Regions from separate parts of the Acinetobacter sp. Li1LvA2 genome, predicted to be linked through region 1. Evidence: predicted binding sites of a transcription regulator. Region 1 holds the regulator's gene; the other holds the start of a gene.
The links. The regulator PhoB, encoded in region 1, activates phosphate uptake and scavenging genes when phosphate is short. The targets are predictions, from matches to a motif close to TGTCATNAANCTGTCATAA.
Positions count from the first base shown of each region.

Region 2: a site for PhoB is predicted at 5,453-5,471, ahead of ACS604_RS05065 (NAD(+) kinase). Genes of this name have one in related genera too.

Region 1 covers NZ_JBSICF010000003.1:378,270-389,839, reverse strand. The annotation lists gene ACS604_RS09135 (acetamidase/formamidase family protein) at 1-276, shown strand, start outside; gene ACS604_RS09130 (hypothetical protein) at 406-825, shown strand; gene ACS604_RS09125 (AcfC family putative adhesin) at 898-1,659, opposite strand; gene ACS604_RS09120 (alpha/beta fold hydrolase) at 1,903-3,099, shown strand; gene phoR (phosphate regulon sensor histidine kinase PhoR) at 3,168-4,526, opposite strand; gene phoB (phosphate regulon transcriptional regulator PhoB) at 4,536-5,246, opposite strand; gene ACS604_RS09105 (TetR/AcrR family transcriptional regulator) at 5,501-6,172, opposite strand; gene ACS604_RS09100 (SDR family NAD(P)-dependent oxidoreductase) at 6,385-7,218, shown strand; gene ACS604_RS09095 (MATE family efflux transporter) at 7,276-8,643, opposite strand; gene ACS604_RS09090 (pyridoxal phosphate-dependent aminotransferase) at 8,749-9,903, opposite strand; gene ACS604_RS09085 (DUF445 domain-containing protein) at 9,931-11,241, opposite strand; gene ACS604_RS09080 (CC0125/CC1285 family lipoprotein) at 11,255-11,570, opposite strand, start outside.
Region 2 covers NZ_JBSICF010000002.1:101,538-113,107, reverse strand. The annotation lists gene ACS604_RS05085 (acyl-CoA dehydrogenase family protein) at 1-911, opposite strand, end outside; gene ACS604_RS05080 (dicarboxylate/amino acid:cation symporter) at 1,075-2,433, opposite strand; gene ACS604_RS05075 (glycosyl transferase family protein) at 2,939-3,952, shown strand; gene ACS604_RS05070 (YeaC family protein) at 4,155-4,427, opposite strand; gene ACS604_RS05065 (NAD(+) kinase) at 4,424-5,332, opposite strand; gene mrcB (penicillin-binding protein 1B) at 5,518-7,914, shown strand; gene ACS604_RS05055 (hypothetical protein) at 7,936-8,484, shown strand; gene ACS604_RS05050 (NUDIX domain-containing protein) at 8,507-9,409, opposite strand; gene hemP (hemin uptake protein HemP) at 9,546-9,716, shown strand; gene ACS604_RS05040 (sensor histidine kinase) at 9,789-11,129, opposite strand; gene ACS604_RS05035 (response regulator transcription factor) at 11,126-11,570, opposite strand, start outside.

The DNA.
Region 1 (11,570 bases):
GATAAAATACCGGGCAAAGAGCTAAAACAACCTTTAGCTGAAAATGCTGAGTTTTGGATTACACCGGGTCTTGATGAAGATCTAGATGAAGCGATGAAAAAGTCTACCCGTGAAGCCATTCGTTTCTTAAACCAAGAATACGGTATTGATGAAGCAACGGCTTATGCGTATTTAAGTGCCGCAACTGATTTTGAAGTTTCACAAGTTGTAGATAAAACCAAAGGTATTCATGCAAAAATCAGAAAAGCTGATTTTAAAGAGTTTGAGAGCAAATAATTAAGTAAACCAAGCTTGGTATTTAAAATATTAAATACCAAGTTAAATTCATTTCAACTATCAATAAGTTTTATATATTTTATAATTGAGTATAATAAATATCACACATATTTATTAGTATAAAATCTAATGCACTCACTTCCGAACGCTCTACTTTATATTGCTGCATTATTAACATTCTGTGCCGCATTACTTCATTTTGTTTGTGTGTTCTGGGGGGTAAATGGTTTTCGGTTTTTAGGGGCCGGGAAAAGTATTGTTCAGATGGTCGAAAGAGGGCATTGGTATCCTAATTTTACAGCTATAGCTGTGGGATTAATTCTAACGGTATGTGCTACTTATGCTTTCTTTGCAGCAAAGGGAATAGAGCTATTACCATTTACTAAACTTATTTTGTCGCTTGTTGCAGCGGTTTTTCTTATCCGTGGTCTGGCTTTTCCATGGTTAAAGTCAAAATTTGTCGGTAATAGTGATTTATTTTGGTATATCAGTTCAGCCTTTTGTCTCATATTGGGAAGTTTATATGCCGTTGGAGTATATTTAATTTGAAATGAATATATTCTAGGTGAACTAGAGTGAATAATTTTAAAAAAGAAAAGGGAGCTACGCTCCCTTTTCTAATTATTTTGTCCAACCATATTTTTTGAAAATAGTATGACCTTGCTGAGACGATAAGAACTCTACAAAACGTTTAGCCTCAGCGTCTTTTAAACTATGTTTGGTTAAGGCAATATCTGTATCACGATAGACAACCAGCTCTGGTTCAATAGGTATAATTTGTCCAACATCTGGGTTACTAACTCCCCAAATATTAAAAACTAACCAAGCATCATAGCTACTATTTTCTTCCCAGTTTTTCTTGGCAATACCTGTATTGGCTGCATAGGTGGCAATATTTTTTCGAACAGATTTGGTTAATTGAATATTGCCAGTTCTACCCGCAATATCCTCCCACATACCTACCTGACCTGCACCATGAGTAACTAAAACTTTAATATTGGGTTTAGCTAGATCTTTAAATCCTTTAATATTTTTAGGATTTCCTTTGCGTACTAAAATCGCTGCTGGGCGTAAATATAAAGGTTCCACCGAGTCTTTTATAATTTGCTCAGAAAAAGCATTTTCGAAATCAGACATCATGGCTTCAGAACCACTATATATAACATCCACATCTAGTTTCGCTTTGTCATACCATTGAGAAGTTGGACCAGAAGTCACATGGACTGCTATCCCCGTTTTATTGCTGAATTGTTTGGCGGCTTCTTTCATGGCAGGTGCTGGCCCACCAGGACCATACACTTCTACGTCTGCAAAACTATGGATAGGTAGAGAACCGAGAATAAGACAAATCAGATAGGGTATAAATTTATATTGTTTTGACATTTTAATCGCTATAGTAATTAAGAAAATATCAGCATATATTTTTTATTATTGAAATTGGATTAATTTTTGCAACGATATTTATAATACATTTCTTTAAAATATATTCTAATTAGATTTTAAGTGTTTATATATAAATGTAAATTATTTTGAGTTAAATATAAATATAGAAGATTTTATGGTAATTTATATTTTATAAATTAATTATTTAAATAGATGTAATGTAAATAATAGAGGAGTAATCCCTTGATTAAAAAAAGTAATTCTTTTTTAAAAATTTTATTTAGCAGCGCTTGTTTGGTGTCTGGTTCTGCTATGGCTGTTCCCATTACAGATTTGGGTAAGCAAATTGTGAGCGACAAACCGGGTTCAATACTGTCTCTAGAACGGCAAGATGTGACAGATTTATTTCCTCATGCTGATCAGCGTTTGTTAGTTAATTATCGTAGTCGAGGGATTAAGGGCGAGCCCATTGTGGCATCCGCTTTTATTTTATTACCAAAAGGCACTCCGCCAAAAAATGGTTGGCCGATACTGGCTTGGGCGCATGGCACGACTGGAGTTGCTGATACTTGTGCACCTTCGGGTGATTATGTTGGCGGCCCCGTTCATTCATACCAAGAAGTTGCTTCTAAAGCTTTAGATGGTTGGCTTGCACGTGGCTATGCAGTTGTTGCACCTGATTATCAGGGTTTAGGTACACCGGGTGGGCATCCTTACATGAATGCAAAGAGCCAGCTTCATACGGTGGTTGATGCAGTGCGGGCATTACATATGCTCAAGCCTAAGAGTTTTAATAAACAGTGGTTGGTGATGGGGCACAGTCAAGGCGGAGCTGCGGCAATTGCAGTGTCTGCTTATGGTCAAAAAGATGCGCCTGAACTGGATTTAAAAGGGGCAATCGCTCTTGCACCAGGCGGCTATCAATATGAAGGTATTGCAGAATATGTGCAGAGTAATCCAAACCCAGAACCAAGTGTGGCAGCATTTTTCCCGATTGTTTTATTAGGAGCACAAGCAGCAGAACCAAGTATTGTTCCTGAGAATTTAGTCAGTCCAGAAATGAACACAGTGCTGACTCAAGCGCGCAGTCGTTGTTTATCTGAACTTCAATCTGATTTGAAGAAATCTCCTTCTAGCATATTTCGAACTGATGCAGATTTAAAACCTCTTTTGGCTTATCTAAAACAACAGTCCATTGAAAATATGGTGCCTACCGTGCCATTAATGATTGTTCAAGGTTCTAAAGATCATTTAGTCGACCCTAGAGGCACATCTGCTTATTATCAGCAGCTATGTAAATTAAAAAAACCAACTATATATCAAACGATTGATGGTGGAGATCACCGCGATGCATTACGCCAGAGCAATACGTTTGCCACTAACTTTTTAAACGTAATAGAGAAAAACCAGAGCAAATCGTATTGCTCTAATTTTAAGTAAATTAGTTTAACTAATACAAAAAAGCCGACTTTTCATAAGTCGGCTTTTTATATGTACAAAGGATAATTTTAGGTCATGTTATATAGTCTTTCTTTCGGAAAAACTGCGGTAAATGTTGATCCTTCATTTTCTTTAGACTGTACATCTAAATACGCGCCGTGTTGCATCAGCACGTGTTTTACAATCGCAAGACCTAAACCTGTACCACCTGTTTGACGACTACGGTCACTGTCAACACGATAGAAGCGTTCAGTTAGTCGTGGTAAATGTTTAGGGTTAATCCCAATGCCTGTGTCTTGTACACTAAAGTACGCATGTTCACCATCGTCGTGCCAGCCAATGGTAATGGTTCCACCTTTAGGTGTGTACTTGATAGCATTGGTAATTAAGTTACTAAATGCACTAGCAATTTCCATGTCAGAACCAATCAGGTCGCAGTGGCTATCAATATGTAAATTGAGCGTGTGTCCATAATCGGCATTGTAGGCCTGAGCATCGTCAAAGAGTTGACTCATTAAACTCGGCATTTCAATAATCTGATTCTTTGCAATTTTTTTATTATTTTCTAAATTCGATAATAGTAGTAAGTCATTCACCAAAGCATTCATACGCTTGGTTTGCGACTGCATCTGATCAAACGCACGTTTCCAGCGCGGACTAATATCTTCCTGATCGGTAAATGTCTCGATATAACCACTCAGTACAGTTAATGGTGTACGAAGTTCATGAGAAATATTATCGACGAAGTCTTTACGCATTTGTTCAAGGTTGTGCATACGAGTCACATCGTATGCCACCAATAAGCGACTTTCTCCACCAAATCTTGTGAGTTTAACCTGTACATATCGGTCATCATCAAAATTTGAGTGAAGCTTAATCCCATCGGGTGCCTGATCAATATTGTTAAAATATTCAATAAAGGTTGGCTGACGTAAAATCGTTAATAGATTTCGGCCGCGGTCGAGAGGACTGATTCCTAACAAACGTTCGGCAGCAGGGTTCCACCACTCGATTTGATGTTGGTCATCAATTAAAACAACGGCTTCAGCAAGCGCAACCAAAGATGATTGTGCACGGTCGATTAAACCGACCATTTCGGCCTGTACAATTCGTTCTTGGCGCTGAGCGCGATAGACATTAAATAATAATGCCCCCCAAATCCCATTAAGATTTGGAGGAACGTCATAAGGTTTATTCGCAATCCAGTCATTGACCAGATATAAAGAACGCAACTGGAGTGTAAAAAACACCACGAAGGCGATAAAAATACAGCTCCAGAAATACCCAACGCCTAAACCGACTAAACCGGCAATAATTAGAAAAAATAATAAGAGCCGTAAATCTTGTTTGGCAAACGTCCATAAACTACTGTAGCGAGAAAGCTTTTGTTCACGTACCTGTTCGGGGACGGGGTAGGGTTCATACATAAATCTTGGTTAACCTGCGGCTAAATCTGCACGTGTTGAGAAACGGTAGCCAGTTCCACGCACAGTCTGAACAAATCGGTCAACACCAAAAGGTTCTAAAACTTTACGCAAACGGCGAATGTGCACATCGATAGTGCGGTCTTCGATATATACATTACCGCCCCACACTTGATCGAGCAACTGGGCACGTGTATATGCACGCTCTGGATGGGTCATAAAAAATGCAAGTAAGCGATATTCAGTTGGACCCATATCTAAAATGCTGTTGCCAAAGCTAACACGCTGGCTTACAGGATCAAGAATTAAGCCATTGGCATCAATGGTTTTTTCGCCACTTAATGCATTAGCACGACGCAGAACTGCCTTGATACGTGAAACCAGTTCACGTGTTGAAAAAGGCTTAGTCATGTAGTCATCTGCACCTGCGTCAAGACCTTGTACTTTGTGGTCTTCTTCTCCGCGAGCAGTCAACATAATCACTGGAATTTCTGCTAAGTTCTCATCGCGTTTTAAGCGGCGACATAAATCGACACCACTTACGCCTCCAGGTAACATCCAATCAAGCAAGATAAGCGCCGGACGTTGGTCGACGATAATTTGATGAGCCTGTTTGGCATCTTCTGCCTGTAAACACTGAAAGCCTGCCATGTCCAAAGAAGTATGGATCATTTCGCGAATAGGAAGCTCATCATCGACAATTAAAATATAGTCATCTTTCACAGCGCAATATCCTATAGATTTAACGGTGAACCGTTTTGTAGTTATGACAGGCTTATTACAAAGATTAATTATGACAATTTCATTGCAGAAAAGTCTATAAAATTAAATTTAGCAATAATTTGTGACAAAACCAAGGCAAAGGTATGACCAAATTGTGACATGAAGACTTTAATTTTCTTAAAATCATTCAATAGCTTATAACTTGAATGGCTTAGCTGGTTTTGCACATTTATGTCTGTCAAAAAACTTTAATATTATTTTGAAACTTGCGCTAATAAAGATAAGAAAACGATACGGCATGCGGTTAAAACCTGCTCAAGAGACTGTTCAAACCCTCCCATGACCCATCGAATCGCAATTTGAGTGACGTATCCATTCAAACCAGTTGCGATTAAAGAAAGCTCATTTTCGTGGTGTTGAATTTGCGGCATGGTCAGCATAACAAAGGCTTGAATCATGCGATCAAATTGCGCAAGTGTTTCTTGAATAGTGGCCTGATTATGTAACTCTTGTACCAAAACTGCGTCGACATAGACAATACGAGCTAATCTTGGGTCGTCTTTTAATGTTGTCAGCAGTGCTCGCAATCCTGCATCGACCATTTTTTCTGGATCGGGGGTAGCTTTAATCACGGCTTGCATTAAGTTCTGCTGTAATTCTTCAATCATTTTTAAAAAGATGGTTTGGAATAAATCTTCACTCTTTTTAAATGATTCATAAAAATAACGTTCTGTGAGTTTTGCCTCTTGGCATACATCTTTTACCGTCACGGAAAAAAAACCGAGTGTTCCGTAGGTCGCAATACCTGCTTCAATCAATTTTTCACGGCGCGCCTCTTTACGTTCAGATAGAGATAACCCTTTGAACTGACGTTCTTTACTCACACTTTTTGTTTTCTTTTTACTGGTTGAGTCGTTAGTCGCCATAAATAAGTCGTTTCCTAAAGAATGGTTTCCTAATTTATAGGTTTTGGCCAAATATGCTCACTATGATAAAGCTCTCAGAAGAATTGTGCCATTCTATCTGAAATTACAGTGTACTATATTGACAATGGGTATTGTCAAAATTATATTGAAGATGTCTGAACTGCACATGCAATGAACCGGTTGTGCAAATATCGAAAAACAAAGGATGGACAATGAAAAATTTTAAAAACAAAGTCGCTGCAATTACGGGCGCAGGTTCTGGCATTGGGCGACAGCTAGCAATTCTTTTGGCAAAACAGGGCTGCCATCTTTCGTTGAGTGATATTAATGAAAAAGGATTACAACAAACTGTCGAGCTTTTAAAACCGTACAGCAATATTACGGTTACCACCAAAAAACTTGATGTGTCTGACCGTGAAGCGGTAAAGCAGTGGGCACAAGAAACTGTACAAGATCACGGTTCTGTTAACCTAATTTTTAACAATGCTGGTGTCGCGTTAGGCTCAACTGTTGAAGGTGCAACCTACGAAGATTTAGAGTGGATTGTTGGGATTAACTTCTGGGGTGTGGTGTACGGAACTAAAGAGTTTTTACCGTTCATTAAGCAAACTCAAGATGGCCATATTATTAACATCTCGAGCCTATTTGGTCTGACTGCTCAACCGACTCAATCTGGTTATAACGCGACTAAATTTGCTGTACGTGGTTTTACTGAATCATTACGCCAAGAGTTAGATATTGAAAAAAGTGGCGTAAGCTCATTGTGCGTACATCCGGGCGGAATCCGCACCAATATTGCTAAAGCTGCAAAAATGAGTGATAGCTTGAATAGTTTGGGTATGGATCCGACGAAATCAATTCAAAACTTTGACAAGCTACTACGTACCCCACCTGAAGAAGCAGCTCGTCAAATTTTACAAGCGGTATTAAAAAATAAACGCCGTTTATTGATTGGTAGTGATGCAAAAATTCTTGATGCATTCCAGCGTTTATTCCCAACAGGATATCAACGTGCTTCAACCATTGTGACCAAATTAATGAAATAATTTTTTAACGAAAAAAAGCCATCAAATGATGGCTTTTTTTATGTGACTTGGATGGTTCTAAATAAGAACTTTGATCTTCTTTTTCTTCCAGATAAATTGGTAATACAGGCCTTGGATAATACATAAACTGACGAATGCCAAGGCATAGGCAACCCAGATGCCTTTAAGCCCCCATATTGAGCTAAACCAATAAGCACATGGAATTTCAATAAATAAAATAGCAGAGATGTTTAACAACATTGGAACAGTCACGGTTCCGCTGGCACGCATGATCGATGCAAAAATGGCACCTGCACCAAAAAACAAAATTGCCCAAAGTACAATAAATAAAAGTTGCTGCCCTAACACCACTACAGTTGGGTCGGTAATAAACAAAGCCATTAAATATTTTGAAAATAGATAGCCAAGTGCAATTAAGGTACCCGTAAATAAAAAGTTCATTCCCAAAGCTGTGCGGGTTACCCGTGCTAACAGATCTGATTTGCCTGCGCCAATCGCTTGTGCTGCAAAAATTGAAGCCGCAATTGAGATCGACAGGGCAGGGAACTGAATGTAGTTAAGTACCTGATTCACTGCACCATACGCTGCTGTAGCATGCGATCCGTAATGGTTAACCAACCCAACAATAACCAAGCCAGCCATTGAGGTGGTAATCATTTGAATGCCGGTTGGAACGCCTAAGCGTAAAATGATTTTGCTCAGTTCTGGATTGTGACGGATATGTTGCAGAAGCTGACGATTTGGTCGAAGTGGATGATTTTTCTTGTTCAGATAAATTGCCAGAAAAATCAAAATAGCAACATAACCCGTGATCGTTGCAATTGCTGGAGCAATAATTCCTAGGGCGGGTAAGCCAAAATAACCTTTAAGCAATATCGGGGTAATCACTAAGCCGATGACACTGGTCAAAGCCAATGCAAGTAACGGCGTGGTACTGTCGCCTACACCACGTAAAATTGAAGTATAAATAATATAAACAAATAAAAGCGGGCTACCTGCTAGCATCCATTGCACATAAGGCAAAGCAAGATGCATTACCTTTGGATCTGTACCTAATAACTCTAAAATATCGTGGGCAAAAAATACGCCGATAATCGCGGTAATTACCCCACCAATCAGTGTCATAAATAGGGTAGAACCGACCACACTTTGGACTTTTTCTATATTTTGTGCACCCCATGCTTGCCCTACTAAAACAGTAGTACCCGTTGAAATCCCGATAATAAAAGCAAGGAGCAAGAATAAAATAGGGAAAAAAACCGAGACGGCAGCAATCGCATCAACTCCCATCATTTGGCCAACGAAGATGGTGTTAATCGTTCCCGATAAGTTTTGCAAAATATTGGTTGCAATGAGAGGCAGTAAGAAAACAAAAAATGTTTTCCATAGATTTTGCTGATGAATTAAAGACTGTCTTGGTGGCATGTGTTCTCCATCGCCCATCTCTTTGATGAGCGGGGCAGACATTCAACTTAGCATATTTAGGTGAAATTTCTTGTAGTGTTTTACTATGCTAAGTTTCTAAATTTATTAACATTCATTCAAGATTTCTCCTGCTTTTTGCAGAGTCTCATCATTTTTAGCAAAGCAGAAGCGAATCAGGCGTAAAGACTCTGGCGCTTGCTGGTAGAAAACCGAAACAGGAATAGCCACAATTTTATGTTGCTCGGCTAGAAATTGGCACATTTCTACATCGTTTAAGTCGGGTCTAATCTGACTGTAATCAAGGTTTTGAAAATAGGTCCCTTGAGATGGTTTTAGTAAAAAACGGCTATTGTGAATTGCCTGATTAAAACGATCTCGCTTAGTTTGGTAAAACTGCGAAAGCTCTTGAATATGTTCCGGATGTTGCTGCATATATTGCGCTAGAGCAATCTGACAAGGTGTCGTGCCACAGAAATTCGCATATTGGTAAATCTGGCGAAATAAACGCATTAACTCAGGTGAAGCGATGCAATAACCTGTTTTCCAGCCCGTTACATGAAAGGTTTTTCCAAAAGAACCAATCACAAAACTGCGCTCTCTGAGTTCAGGAAAATGCAATGCACTAAAGTGCTGTTGGTTATCAAAGACCAGATGTTCATAGACTTCATCGGATAAAACTACAATGTTTTTATCTTGAATCAGTGCAATCAGTTCTAACCAGTCTTGTTTATCCCAGATGGTACCTGTTGGATTATGGGGAGTATTCACCACAATCATACGGGTTTTGTCATTAATCAAATCTTTAACTTGCTGCCAGTTCACCTTAAAGTCAGGCGCTTCAAGTGCAATATGAACAGCTTTACCGCCAGCTAATTGCACAGAAGGGCCGTAGCTGTCATAACTTGGGTCAAAAATAATGACTTCATCACCTGCGTTGATGCATGCCTGTATGGCACAAAAAATTGCAATGGTTGCGCCGGGAGTAATTGTGATTTGCGTTACAGGGTCAAGTTGAAGTTGGTCACGCTGCTGAAATTGTAAAGCGAGCTGTTCCCGTAAACCGAGAATACCATCGCCGGGTGGGTATTGATTATGCCCAGCTAAAGTCGCCTGAGATAAAGCTTCCAGTAAGGCTTGTGGTGCCGGAAAATCTGGGAAGCCTTGTGACAGGTTGAGAGCACCTAAACGATGTGCCATTGCCGTCATGGTACTAAAAATAGTCACGCCTTGAGTGGCCAGTTTGGACTGTAGTTGAAGCATATTGTTCTCTTATTAAAATATTTAAAGTTATAAAATTGATTCGATCACTGCCCGAATTACACCGAGGGTTAAACCAATAAATGCACCGACTACAACGCCATTTACTCGGATCATATGTAGGTCGCCACCGACTTCATTTTCAATTTTTCCGATCATTTCACGTGAATCCCATTCATGAATACGCTCGCTCACATAACGGATAATTTTATGGCTATATTGATCTGTAAAAGTCAGCGCAAGTCCTGTCATTTCTTTGTTCAACACTTCACGTACTTTGGCATTTTGAACAAGATTTTCACCCAGTTGCTGAATAGCAGCTCTTAGGTTCATTGCAATGCCAGAGTCTTTTTTCATTAAATCTTCTTTAATGGCATTACATAAAATCGTAACAGCGCCACTGATAAAATTGAGAACTTGAGGGCTGTCTAAAAGGGCATCTTTACCGCTGTTGAGACGTTGGCTAGCAACGCTGTCTGGTTTTGCCAGCTCAAGCATGAGAGAGTGGGCAATGGTTTCAATTTCTTGTCGCCATGGGTGTTCAGGGTCTGCCAGCATCGATTCTACTTTTTCAACCAGTGAATCGATGGTACGTTGTTGAACATCAATACCAATCCAGCTTGCGCCTTTTGCAAGTGACCAGACACCAAGTGCTTTAAACATTTTTCGGGTTAATTCACGGGTTTTATCTGGGTTTTGTACCACCCATTCATGAGCGATATCGAGTCCACGCTGTAAGACGTCTTGGTGGAAATCATTTTCCAATACCGCGCGTAGCATTTCACTTGCGAGTTTATTGACCTCAGTATTACGCACCCATTGCACACTATTGTTTTGCACAAAATTGGCAATTTGATCTTGGCTAACAAACTCAAAAATTTTCGGTACGGTTTGCTGAATGAGCTGCACCACTTGGGTATTGTTTTGTGGGCTTGCTAACCATTGACCAATTGCAAGGCTTAAGTCAGTTTTTTCTAAGCTTCGTTCGACCACTTGAGGTGAAAGAAAATTTTCTTGTACAAAACGGCCCATTGACTCTGCAATGCGAGCTTTGTTGCGCGGAATAATTTCGGTGTGGTCGCGTAAAAACTTAGGAATGGGTAACTTACCAAATGGGTTCCGAAACAGAACCGTAATCGCGTACCAGTCGGCTAAACCACCGACTACACCGGCTTCTGCCCCTAACATTAAAATATGAATAAAACCTGTGTACTCTGGCAGAAAACGATCAGCCACCATCAGTGCAATCCACAGCACAACGACAATAATAAGCGCCAGAGTAGCAAAATATTTACTACGTTTAAGACTGGGCACGTGGTGAACTTCTTCTGCCATGTTCATAAATTTATCCTATTCATTTTTGTTTTACTGGAGGCTCAGGCGGTGGCAACAGCTCTCCTGTCGGACTCAATCCATATTTTTGTCCGATTGATTTCAAGATCAAGGTTGCATCAAAAGCATCCTGTGGAGCCTGCTTTTGATCCCGATAACATTCAATAGTATACGACACTTGAACAGGGTCGATATTGACCACTTGTGGGTAATCATAGAACGGATCATGCCAGAAACCTGGGTAGCGACGACCATAACCATATGGGTAAAAGCTTGGAGCTGATGGATAAACCACAGCCTGACGTGGCGGTTTCTGGCTCTGATTACTTGGATCATTT
Region 2 (11,570 bases), on a different contig from region 1:
GCAACGTTTCTTTCATAAAAAGCTGCTGTAGCAAGCTCATCAATTTTTGCTTGTGCTAAAACAAAACGAGTATTTTGGAATTGTGAAATGGGTTGACCAAATGCTTGGCGCTCTTTTACATACGCTGTTGCCAAATCAATTGCACCGCGAATTGCACCAATTGCAGTAGATGCGATTGCAGTACGTTCACGAGGTAACTCTTGCATTAAATAAGCAAAACCTTGCCCAGCTTGACCAAGTAATTGGTTTTTAGGTACTTTCACATTGTCAAAAAACAGCTCAGATGTGTCTTGAGAATGTAGGCCGATTTTGTCGAGGTTGGTACCTTTTTTAAAGCCTTCCAGATGTGTATCTGCTAATAATAATGACACACCTTTTGCACGGGCTTGAGGATCAGTTTTTACTGCAAGCACGACAAGATCAGCATGCTGTCCATTTGAAATAAATGTTTTTGAACCATTTAATAAATAGTGATCGTCTTGCAAAATGGCGCTGGTACGCATTGATTGTAAATCCGAGCCTGCTCCAGGTTCAGTCATACCAATTGCACCAACAACTTCACCTGTTACCATTTTCGGTAACCAATATTGTTTTTGCTCTTCTGTCCCAATGTGTAAAATATACGGCGCAGCAATTTCAGAGTGACAAGAAATAGCTGTCGATAATGCACAAAAACCAGCACGTGCAGATTCTTCAACTAACATTAATGAATAGTAAGTTGGAACCCCATAACCACCATATTCTTCTGGAACATCTACACATAAATAGCCATTTTCACCCAGTTGATTCCAAACGGAACGAGGCATGATTCCTTCGCGTTCCCATTGATCGTAGTGAGGTGCAATATGCTCACTCATAAAACGTTTAAAATTATCACGGAATAATTCTAAATCTGCATCGTATGCCAACATAATATTTTCCTTCAGCTTTATTGTTTTATCGAATCTCATTGCTGTGCATGCTAATCATTTTTTTAGCAACTGTCATGGCATAGCTGCTCATTAAAACTGTACTTTTCAGTCAGCCAATAAAAAAGGAAGCTAAAGCTTCCTTTTTTATATAGGTTTATTTGAATTAATCTAGACCTTCAGCGACTTGAGGACTTTTTGGTTCCATCATTTTTCTGTCGACTTCATCTGGATTATTTAAAGCATCATTGAGCTTATCTTTATCTAAAGCACCGACCCATTTAGCAACAACAATTGTCGCTAAAGAGTTACCAACAAGGTTAGTTAAAGCACGTGCTTCTGACATGAAACGGTCAATACCTAAAATCAATGCCAAACCTGCAACTGGAATATGTCCTACAGCAGACAAAGTTGCCGCCATCACAATAAAGCCAGAACCTGTTACACCCGCCGCACCCTTAGATGAGATTAAGAGTACTAGTAACAAAGTAATCTGATGCTGAATATCAAGCTGTGTATTTGTTGCCTGAGCAATAAAGATTGCAGCCATGGTCAAATAAATTGACGTACCATCAAGGTTAAATGAATAACCTGTTGGTATCACCAAACCAACTACAGATTTTTCACAACCTGCAATTTCAAGTTTACGCAACATGCGAGGCAAAACTGATTCAGAAGAAGATGTACCAAGTACAATTAATAACTCTTCACGAATCATGCGAATCATTTTGAGAATACTGAATCCACTAACACGGCTGATTGTACCCAAAATCAAGAAGATAAAGAGTAGACACGTAATATAGAAGCAGAGAATTAATTGCCCTAATTGTACAAGTGAACCAACGCCATATTTACCAATGGTGAATGCCATTGCACCGAATGCACCAATCGGAGCCAGTTTCATGATCATGTTCACAATGTTAAAGAACACATGTGCAACTTGATCAATAAATTTTAAAACTGGACGTCCTGCATCACCTAACTTATGTAAAGCAAAACCAAAGAGAATTGCAAAAAGAAGGACTTGTAAGATTTCACCATTTGCAAATGCGCCAACAACCGTATCTGGAATGATGTGCATTAAGAAATCAATAGTAGATTGTGACTCACCAGAACTGACGTATTTTTGAATGCCCGAGGTGTCTAGAGTTGTAGGGTCAATATTCATCCCTACACCCGGTTTAGCAATGTTAATTACAACAAGGCCAATCAGAAGTGCAATTGTTGAAACAACTTCAAAATATAACAACGCGACGCCGCCAGTTTTTCCGACTGACTTCATGCTTTCCATGCCAGCAATACCGCTGACCACGGTACAGAAAATAACTGGAGCGATGATCATCTTGATCAAACGAATAAAGGCATCACCTAATGGCTTGAGTTTCTCACCTAAACCTGGGATATGCTGTTCAACACCATTGACAATTTGCGTTGAGCTTGGGGAAAAATGCCCTACCAAAACACCCGCAATAATCGCAATAATCACCTGAAAATAAAGTGATTTATAAATCGGTTTTTTAGCCATAACTTTACTTCAATCTATATTTCCAAGTCCGTTGGAAATACCAAAATGAAACGTCTATTCTTTACGAATACACAGCCCTAACCTTTCACATGAACACCGCAAAAGGGAAACGGTTCTTTGTAAACAAAAAACCTTCCTACTACCTCAATGAAAACAAAAAAAGTTGTTTTCTAAAACAGGAGAATACCTGAAGTTTCTAACCACTTTGAGTAGTTAGAAATAACCTCTTACTTTTTCAATAAAAAGCTGAAGATATAGGAGAATCACAGAAAATTATGATATGAGTGCTCAAAAAAGCACGGGAAAGTGTACTCGAATTAAATAATGATTCGGTTAAATTTTTAGCTAATACGCGCAAAAAACACTCATGCAGCCTTAAGACTTTAGTATAAGAAACATTTTTGATATTTTTTCGACAGTTTTTTATGTCATATTGATTAAATACTTGTGGACATTTCATTCTGAGCTGCCTACATCCCATCATTTTTATTGTTTTTGAACCACGATGAATACTAAACGTAATATCTATAAAGATGCTGAACACCCATTCGCTCAATATGTCCGTATTTTAGGTAAGGGAAAAAGTGGTTCACGCTCTTTAAGCTATGAAGAAGCTTATCAAGCATTTAGCATGATTTTAAAAGGTGAAGTGCTTGATGTTCAGTTAGGTGCTTTTTTAATGCTACTTCGTGTTAAAGAAGAATCTATTGATGAACTCGCGGGATTTGTTCAAGCCACTAGAGATCAACTCAATTTTCAACCTTTGGAAGTTGATTTAGACTGGTCATCTTATGCGGGTAAACGTAAACATTACCCATGGTTTTTGTTAGCAGCTCTCACACTTGCCCAGCATGGCTATAAGATTGTTATGCATGGTGCATCAGGCCACACGCTTAACCGCGTCTATACCGAGCAAGTTTTAGAATATCTGGGTTATCAAATTTGTCATTCTGAACAAGAAGTACGAACACAAATAGCAGAGCAAAATTTCGCATATTTACCACTAGATGTGATTTCACCAGTTTTAAGTGAACTAATTTCTTTAAGAAATGTAATGGGCCTACGCTCACCTATCCATACTTTAGCCCGCTTAATCAATCCTTTTAATGCTAAAGCCACCTTACAAGCTATATTCCATCCAGCTTATCGAACTTCACATCAACATAGTGCATTGCGGTTAGGCTATCAAAATAGTGCTGTCATTAAAGGTGAAGGTGGTGAGTTTGAACGAAATCCAGATGCAAAAACACTCATTTGTGGCATTAAAAATGGTGAGCTCTATGAACATGAGTTACCAAAGCTCACCCCTGTACGCAGTCCAATTGAAGAAGAGTTAGATTTAGCAACTTTTAAAGCAGTATGGTTAGGTCAACAGCACCATGAATATGGAGAAATGGCAGTAACAGAAACAATGGGAATTGCACTATATACTATGGGAGTTGTTGCGAGTTTTGAAGAGGCAATGCAGAAAGCAAAAGTATTATGGGAAACACGAAATTTAAGCAATCTTAGTTCGTAGTTAAGAAATGCTATCGTGAAGGTCGACATGGATGTCGACCGTATCACTGCGATACATGGAAGTATCGTCAGTGATACAAAGGATTTTTTGTTACTTTTGATCCTTCAAAAGTAATAAAAGCCTATATGCTATAACTCATGAAAAACATGGTATTCAAGGCTATATGGAATAACAAAAAATAAGTTTTCTGTCTTATAAAATTTTAAACAAAACGAATTGGTTTAAATTCTGGCTCATGTTTGTGGTGATCATCTTCACAAACCTCACCCTCTTCTTTCGTACCGCGGTCAATATAACCACTACGTTGCTCTTCTGGTAAGTTCTTTAGCTCCCAAGCGATTACAGCTTGCATACAAGTTTCACGCTGCTCTTTTGTTAAAACAACGCCATTTGGCCATTTACCAATTTCTACTGCTGTTTTTAAACGCTCTACAATCTCAGGGTTTAAAATAGATAGCATTTGTTCAATATTCATGATTCATCTCTTTGGAAAGATTCAAAATCTTGGTTCCAACCAAGTTTGGTACGGCAGGCCATATAAAAATCATAACCTGGTGGATGCAATAAACTTAGTTTAAATGGATGTTTGCGGATGTGTAAACTATCTCCAACATTGAGCGATATGCTATGTTGACCATCTGCACTCACCATCGGTAACACCCGATTTTCGCGAATAACAATCTTAATTTCGCTTTGTCCACCGACTACGATAGGACGTGATGACAATGTGTGGGGATGCATTGGAACTAATGCAATAGCATCCATACTTGGATGTAAAATTGGTCCACCACCTGACAACGCATACGCTGTTGAACCAGTTGGAGTCGAAACAATTAAACCATCACTATGCTGGCGATAAACATATTGGCCATCAATGTTGAGTTCAAAGTCAATCATGTGGACCGACTTACCCGAATGCAAAACGACATCATTTAAAGCAATGGCATCATAAATGACTTCGCCATTTGTTCGCACTTCCATTTCAAGTAAGAAACGGCGATCAAGTTGAAAATGCCCTTGAAGCACTTGGTCAAGTTTAAAAATCGCTTCTGACGGTTTGATATCGGTTAAAAAACCTAATCGCCCACGGTTGATACCAATAACAGGGGTATTGTAACGAACCAAAGCTCTTGCCGCGTGGAGTAAAGAACCGTCCCCGCCAACTACAATAACTAAATCAGCAACTTCACCTAATAAATGACGGCTTACTATCTGTGCATGATCATAAGGCACTAATTCAGCAGTTTCCTGATCAAAAATGGGGTTTAAGCCTAGGTTCAATAAATGATCATGAATTAAACATAGTGTTTCTACAACTGATGATTTATCTGGTCGACCGATTAACCCGACGTTTCTGAAGGACTTATGTGAAATTTGCACGAATGAGTAAGCTCCGCTGCGATACTTGCCTATAATAACATTAACCTGATTAATTTAAAAAAACATAACTACAAGATGCTGTAAAATTCAATCTAAGTTTTCCAATTATTCACAGTTTTATCATTGCAAATTGATGACAAGCTATCGCATCATTACAGGCATTGTTAGGGTTTTATCTCATTTTTATGAAGTTTGAACGTGGTATCGGTTTCTTTGCACTAATCTTTTCCATTTTGGTCATTGGTGCTTTTATTGCTCTTAGTATCTATCTGATTCGTTTAGATAATATTATCCGTGAAAAATTTGAAGGACAGCGGTGGGATATTCCTGCCAAAGTGTTTGCACGACCTCTGGAAATTTATAACAACGCGCCTATTTCCCAAGCAAATTTCACTCAAGAATTGAAGCTACTGGGTTACAAAACTTCAAGTAATTATGACAAGTCTGGAAGTTATGTTGCTCAAGGCAGCAACATGTATATTCACACACGTGGTTTTGACTACGGCGACAGTGTTGAACCTGAACAAGTCTTAGAGTTAAGTTTTGCAAATGATCAAGTTGTTGAAGTTCGAAGTACTAAACCTTCTTCAACTGGCGTTGCACGCTTAGAACCGTTACTCATTGGAGGAATTTATCCTCAACACAATGAAGACCGTGTACTCATTAAATTGAATAATGTCCCTAAACCACTCATTGAAGCTTTAATTTCTACAGAAGACCGCAATTTTTATCATCATCATGGTATTTCAATTCGCGGTACGGCTCGTGCACTAGTGAGTAATATCACGGGTGGAAAGCGTCAAGGTGGCTCAACCCTGACTCAACAATTAGTTAAAAACTTCTATCTCACACCTGAGCGTACATTAAAACGTAAAGTTAATGAGGCTTTAATGGCTTTGCTCATCGAGCTGCATTACAGCAAAGATGAAATTTTAGAAGCCTATTTAAATGAAGTGAATCTGGGCCAAAACGGTAGCTACTCAATTAATGGCTATGGTTTGGCTTCACAATTTTATTTTGGTTTACCATTACGTGAGCTTAGTGTTGCTCAACAAGCTTATTTAGTAGGTTTGGTACAAGGTCCTTCTTTATATAATCCTTGGAAAAACCCTGAAGGTGCAAAAAAACGCCGCGATACCGTATTAAATAACATGCGTGTGATGGGTTATTTAACTCAAGCCGAATATGAAGATGAAATTGCACGTCCTTTAAATGTATTAAGCAAACCAAGTTTAGGGCCTGCAAAATTCCCAGACTTTTTAGATATTGTACGTCGTCAATTGCGTACAGAATATCAAGAAAGTGATTTAACCAATCAGGGCTTACGTATTTTTACGACCTTAGACCCAATTACTCAAACTCAAGTTCAAAATGCATTTAAAGCTTCAGTAGACCGCTTAGCAAACAGCAACCCAGCACGTTTGAAAAACCTCCAAGGTGCTGTACTGATTGCGCATCCTGAAAATGGTGAGCTTGTTGCAGCAGTTGGCTCTACACAAGACTTTACTGGTTTTAACCGTGCTTTAGATGCAAAACGCCAAGTCGGTTCTTTATTGAAACCTGTAATTTATTTAAGTGCGATTGAATCTGGACGTTATAACTGGGCAAGCCAAATTGAAGATGCTCCAATCAGTGTTCCTGTAGACGGCGGTAAAAGCTGGACACCTAAAAACTATAGTGGTGGTGGACATGGTGTAGTAAGTCTGAGCGAAGCATTAGCAAACTCATATAACCTTTCTGCTGTACGTTTGGGTCAAGAGTTTGGTTTATCAACATTTAGCAATAATCTAAGAAAGTTTGGTGTTGAATCAACGATTCCTGCCTACCCTTCTATTTTCCTTGGGGCAGTCAATATGTCACCAATGGAAGTGCTCGGGATTTATGAGAACTTCGCTACAGGCGGTTTTAAATATCCAACTCGTGCAATTCGATCTGTGGTAGATGCGAATGGTCGTTTACTTGACCGTTATGGCCTGAATGTTCAACAAACGATTGATCCGGCTGTTGGCTATATCATGAACTATGGTTTACAACAGGTCATGTCTTCGGGTACTGGTCGTTCAGCCTACAGTAGCTTATCTCCAGCTTTAAAATTGGCAGGTAAATCAGGTACGACTAACGATACACGTGACTCATGGTTTGCTGGTTATTCGGGTAACCATGTCGCTGTAGTATGGTTAGGCTTAGATGACAACAAAGTAACTGGTCTAACAGGTTCATCTGGTGCATTGCCAGTATGGACTAACGTGATGAAACAGTTACGCCAAACTCCTGTGAATATACGTCAACCAGACACTGTACAGTGGCAGTGGATTGATCGTGCAACGGGTGATTTATCTGCTCAGGCTTGTGATGGCGCTATGTATATTCCGATGCTAACCCATACGGTTCCGCACCGTGCTACTCCATGTGGAGCACCTTATTATCAAGTTGATCCAACATATACGCCACAAAGTGATAACACAACGCCTGACTCTCAGGATGATAATACCGACAGTTATATTCGTGAGAGTGAAAGTCAGATGCAACAAGATCTGTCAAATAACTCACGTGTAATTTCAAGTGGTAGTTATAACAACTAAGCGTAAACAGGAAATTAGGATATGTTGAAGAAAGGTGTTTTTTATATTGGTGCTGTTCTTATGGTCGGCTGTACAACTTTGCCTGATCATTCTGACTCCAAAGAGAAAACACCTACTCCTCCAGTCAAAAAGACGGAAAATCCATCGGGTGTAAAAATTACACCTTATGATCATCCGGAAATTCAACGTAAAAATTTACAGGTGATTGTTCCTCAACAGAAAAAGCCTCAACATTTTAGTGATGATGGCAGCCAGTTACCTGCATTTAAAGTCTTAATGCAAAAAACACAGCAGGCTTATAAAAACCAGCAATGGTCAGAAGCTGAACGCTATGCACTTCAGGCACAGCGTTTAGCACCGCAAGCAGCTGAGACTTATTTATTTCTTGCACTTACTGCAAATCATAAACAGCAATATTCTAATGCTGAGTCTCTTGCCAGACGTGGTTTGAGTTTTGCCCAAAGTCAGGCCATGAAAAAACAGCTTTGGCTAACTATTTTAAAAGCTGGGCAACAACGTAATAATCAAAAAACTGTTCAAGAAGCACAGCAAGCATTAAAAGCGCTCTAGCTTTTAATGCTTTTATGTTTTATTAAAAATTACGAATACCCGCCAAGCCATACGCACCGTGTTGCTGTGCTGTGGCTAAATCATCAGGACTCATACCTCCCAAAGCGAATACGGGAATCTGGCATTTTTCAATCAAGTCAGTTAAACGATCCCACCCTAATGCGCTCGCATCTGGATGGGTCTCTGTCACTTTGACAGGACTTACAAAAACAGCATCACAGCCAATTTGCTGAGCATGCTGTAAAGAAACTGCATCGTGGCAAGCAGCAATAAAACGTACTCCCACTTCTAAGTCGCCTTTATGCAACCTCATTAATTGGGATTGCTTAAGATGTACTGTTTTTATATGAGTTTTTAACTCAGGTTTTAGCTTGTGCCAAACATCGAAATTCACGATTAATTTTGAAAGCTGATTAGAATCCAAAATAGCTAATTTTTCTAGATCTACCTGATCAAAACTATCTTTTTCACTACGCCAATATACTAAAGTGTCATCATTTTCGACTGGTGCCAGTGTAGGACTAATTTTAATAAAATGTGGCCAATATAATCTTTTTATGATGTCTTTATTGGCTTTTGGAAAGTTTAAGTGAAGTAATTGTTCACGTGTGTACCATGCCCATGGTTGATGAATAAGATTTAATAGTTCATCAGGCACATAACTATGGAATAAATGTAAATTGACGATAATGTCGTCATATTCATGATGAATATAATCAAATTGATACCAATCTTTTAAACCAATACCCACTTCTTCATAGATTTCACGGCGACAGGCTTCTTCGGGTGTTTCACCTTGCTCAACCTTCCCCCCCGGAAACTCATGCTTTCCACCTTGATGCTGCTGCTCTTCGCGCCATCCAACTAGTATTTTTCCACGATGGATCAAGATTGCTATAGCGACATCGACGATTGGTTTGGGCATTTTTTTACTCTCTAAAACTTTTCTCAAGTGTAAGCAAATTTTATCATTTTATAAAATCTTAAAAATCTCATTGACAGATCTATTCGATAATGATTATCATTTAAATCGTTCAAGAACATACCACGGAGCACAACAAATGAACGCACCTTTTAGCTTATTTACTCGTAACAATGAAACAGCTCATGCCTTACCAATGTTACATTCTAATAACCTCTTTGCATTAGGCCGTGAAATCCGCATTATGCATGCTGGCGAGGAATATCGTTTACGCCTCACTCGCAATAATCGCCTAATTTTAACTAAATAAAAAATACACTCGCGTTTCAATAATATTCGTGGGAAAACAAAAAATGGATAGCATGGGTAACCATGCTATTTTTTATAATGGAAGATTAACCTCTACCCTCAAACCACCCTGTTCAGCATGCATAAAACGCAATTCACCATTGTGCAATTCAATAATTTTTCGAGTAATGGAAATTCCCAACCCTGAACCTTGCTGCTGAGTACCTAATACTCGAAAAAAACGCTGCCCTAAACGTTGCAATACCTCATCATCTACACCATTTCCTGTATCTTCTATAGCGACCTTAATTTGCTGTTCGTCCTGACTAATCTCGACATGAATAGAACCTAAATTCGGGCTATAACGAATGGCATTATCAAATAAATTTCTAAAAGCAATAAACAGTAATTCTTCATTCGCAAAGGTTTTAGTTTCTGTCGATAAGGTATTTGTCTCTATCAACATCTGTTTAGCTTTCGCATCTAAATCTATAGTTTCAATCACTCTTGCCAATAAGTAATTTAAATCGATAACTGTCTTAGGAAGTTGTGGCTGCTCAGCTTCATTCGGTTCCAAACGAGCAAGAAGTAGTAAATTTTCAAGTATCTTTGTACTTCTAGAAACGTCTTCTTGTATACGTTCAAAATCTTGATGTAGCTCCGGAAGATGCTGGTATTTACGCTGTAAAACCTGAAGACGCATTTGTATGGCAGATAACGGAGAACGTAGCTCATGCGAAGCATCTGCGGTAAAACGCTGCTCAGCAACGAGAGCCCTTTGCAATCTTGCAAGTAATTGGTTTAAAGCATCTATAACAGGTTGAATTTCTGTAATGACATCTGGTTCTTGAATCGGTTCTAAATTTGATGCAGTTTTTTGAGCAATACGTTTTGAGAGTAAATTTAGTGCAGCCAATTGATGCTCGGTACGCCAACTTACAATGACCCATTGTAGTAGCCAGAACAACACCATAAGACCACTATATCCGGCAAGTGCTTTGAGTACTTCTTCAATACGTGTACTCATTGGCTGAAAAACTTCAACTTGGAGTTGAGAGTCATCTTGTTGTGCAGCCAGACTACGCCATAATTGACCATCAAACCAAAAATATGAAAAACCTTCTGACAAGTTACCTTGTTCAAAAAGTTCATGCTGATAACTATGAGAATGAGTAAGTAATTGCCCAGAGCTTAATAATTCATATTGAATATCAAATTCATCACTGAGCTGATCAAACTGTTTCATAGAATGTTTAGAAAGGTCAGAAACCAGCAAAGTATCTGAAATTTCATCCATGATTTCGTCTTGCACTGACATGTTGTGGTAAATGGAAAATATGGTAAGTAAGCTTAAAGCCACCAAACCCACCACCACACTACTCCACATGGTGGTTTTAACCAGTTGCGACTGCAAGGATGAGCGATTCGATTTCATTTTACATCTCCCATACGGTAGCCTAGCCCCCGTATGGTTTTAATACTGTTACTTCCAATTTTTTTGCGGAGCTGATAAATAAATACTTCGATGGCGTTACTTTCAATTTCCTCACCCCATGCATAGAGTGCTTCTTCTAATTGATCACGGGTAATAATATGCTCGGGCTGCATCATAAGCTTACGCAATATTTGGAATTCTTTTGCCGTTAAATCAATAGACTTGCCCGCACTTAATACAACTTTTGCTTGTGTATCAAGTTGCAGGTCACCCCACGTTAAAATTGATTGCTGACTCAAAGTTTGTTTGCGTAATTGAGCACGGATACGAGCAGATAACTCTTCTAAACTAAAAGGCTTAACCAAATAGTCATTTGCACCTAAATCTAGTCCTTCTACCCGATCATGAATGCTGTCACGTGCAGTAATAAAAATAACAGGA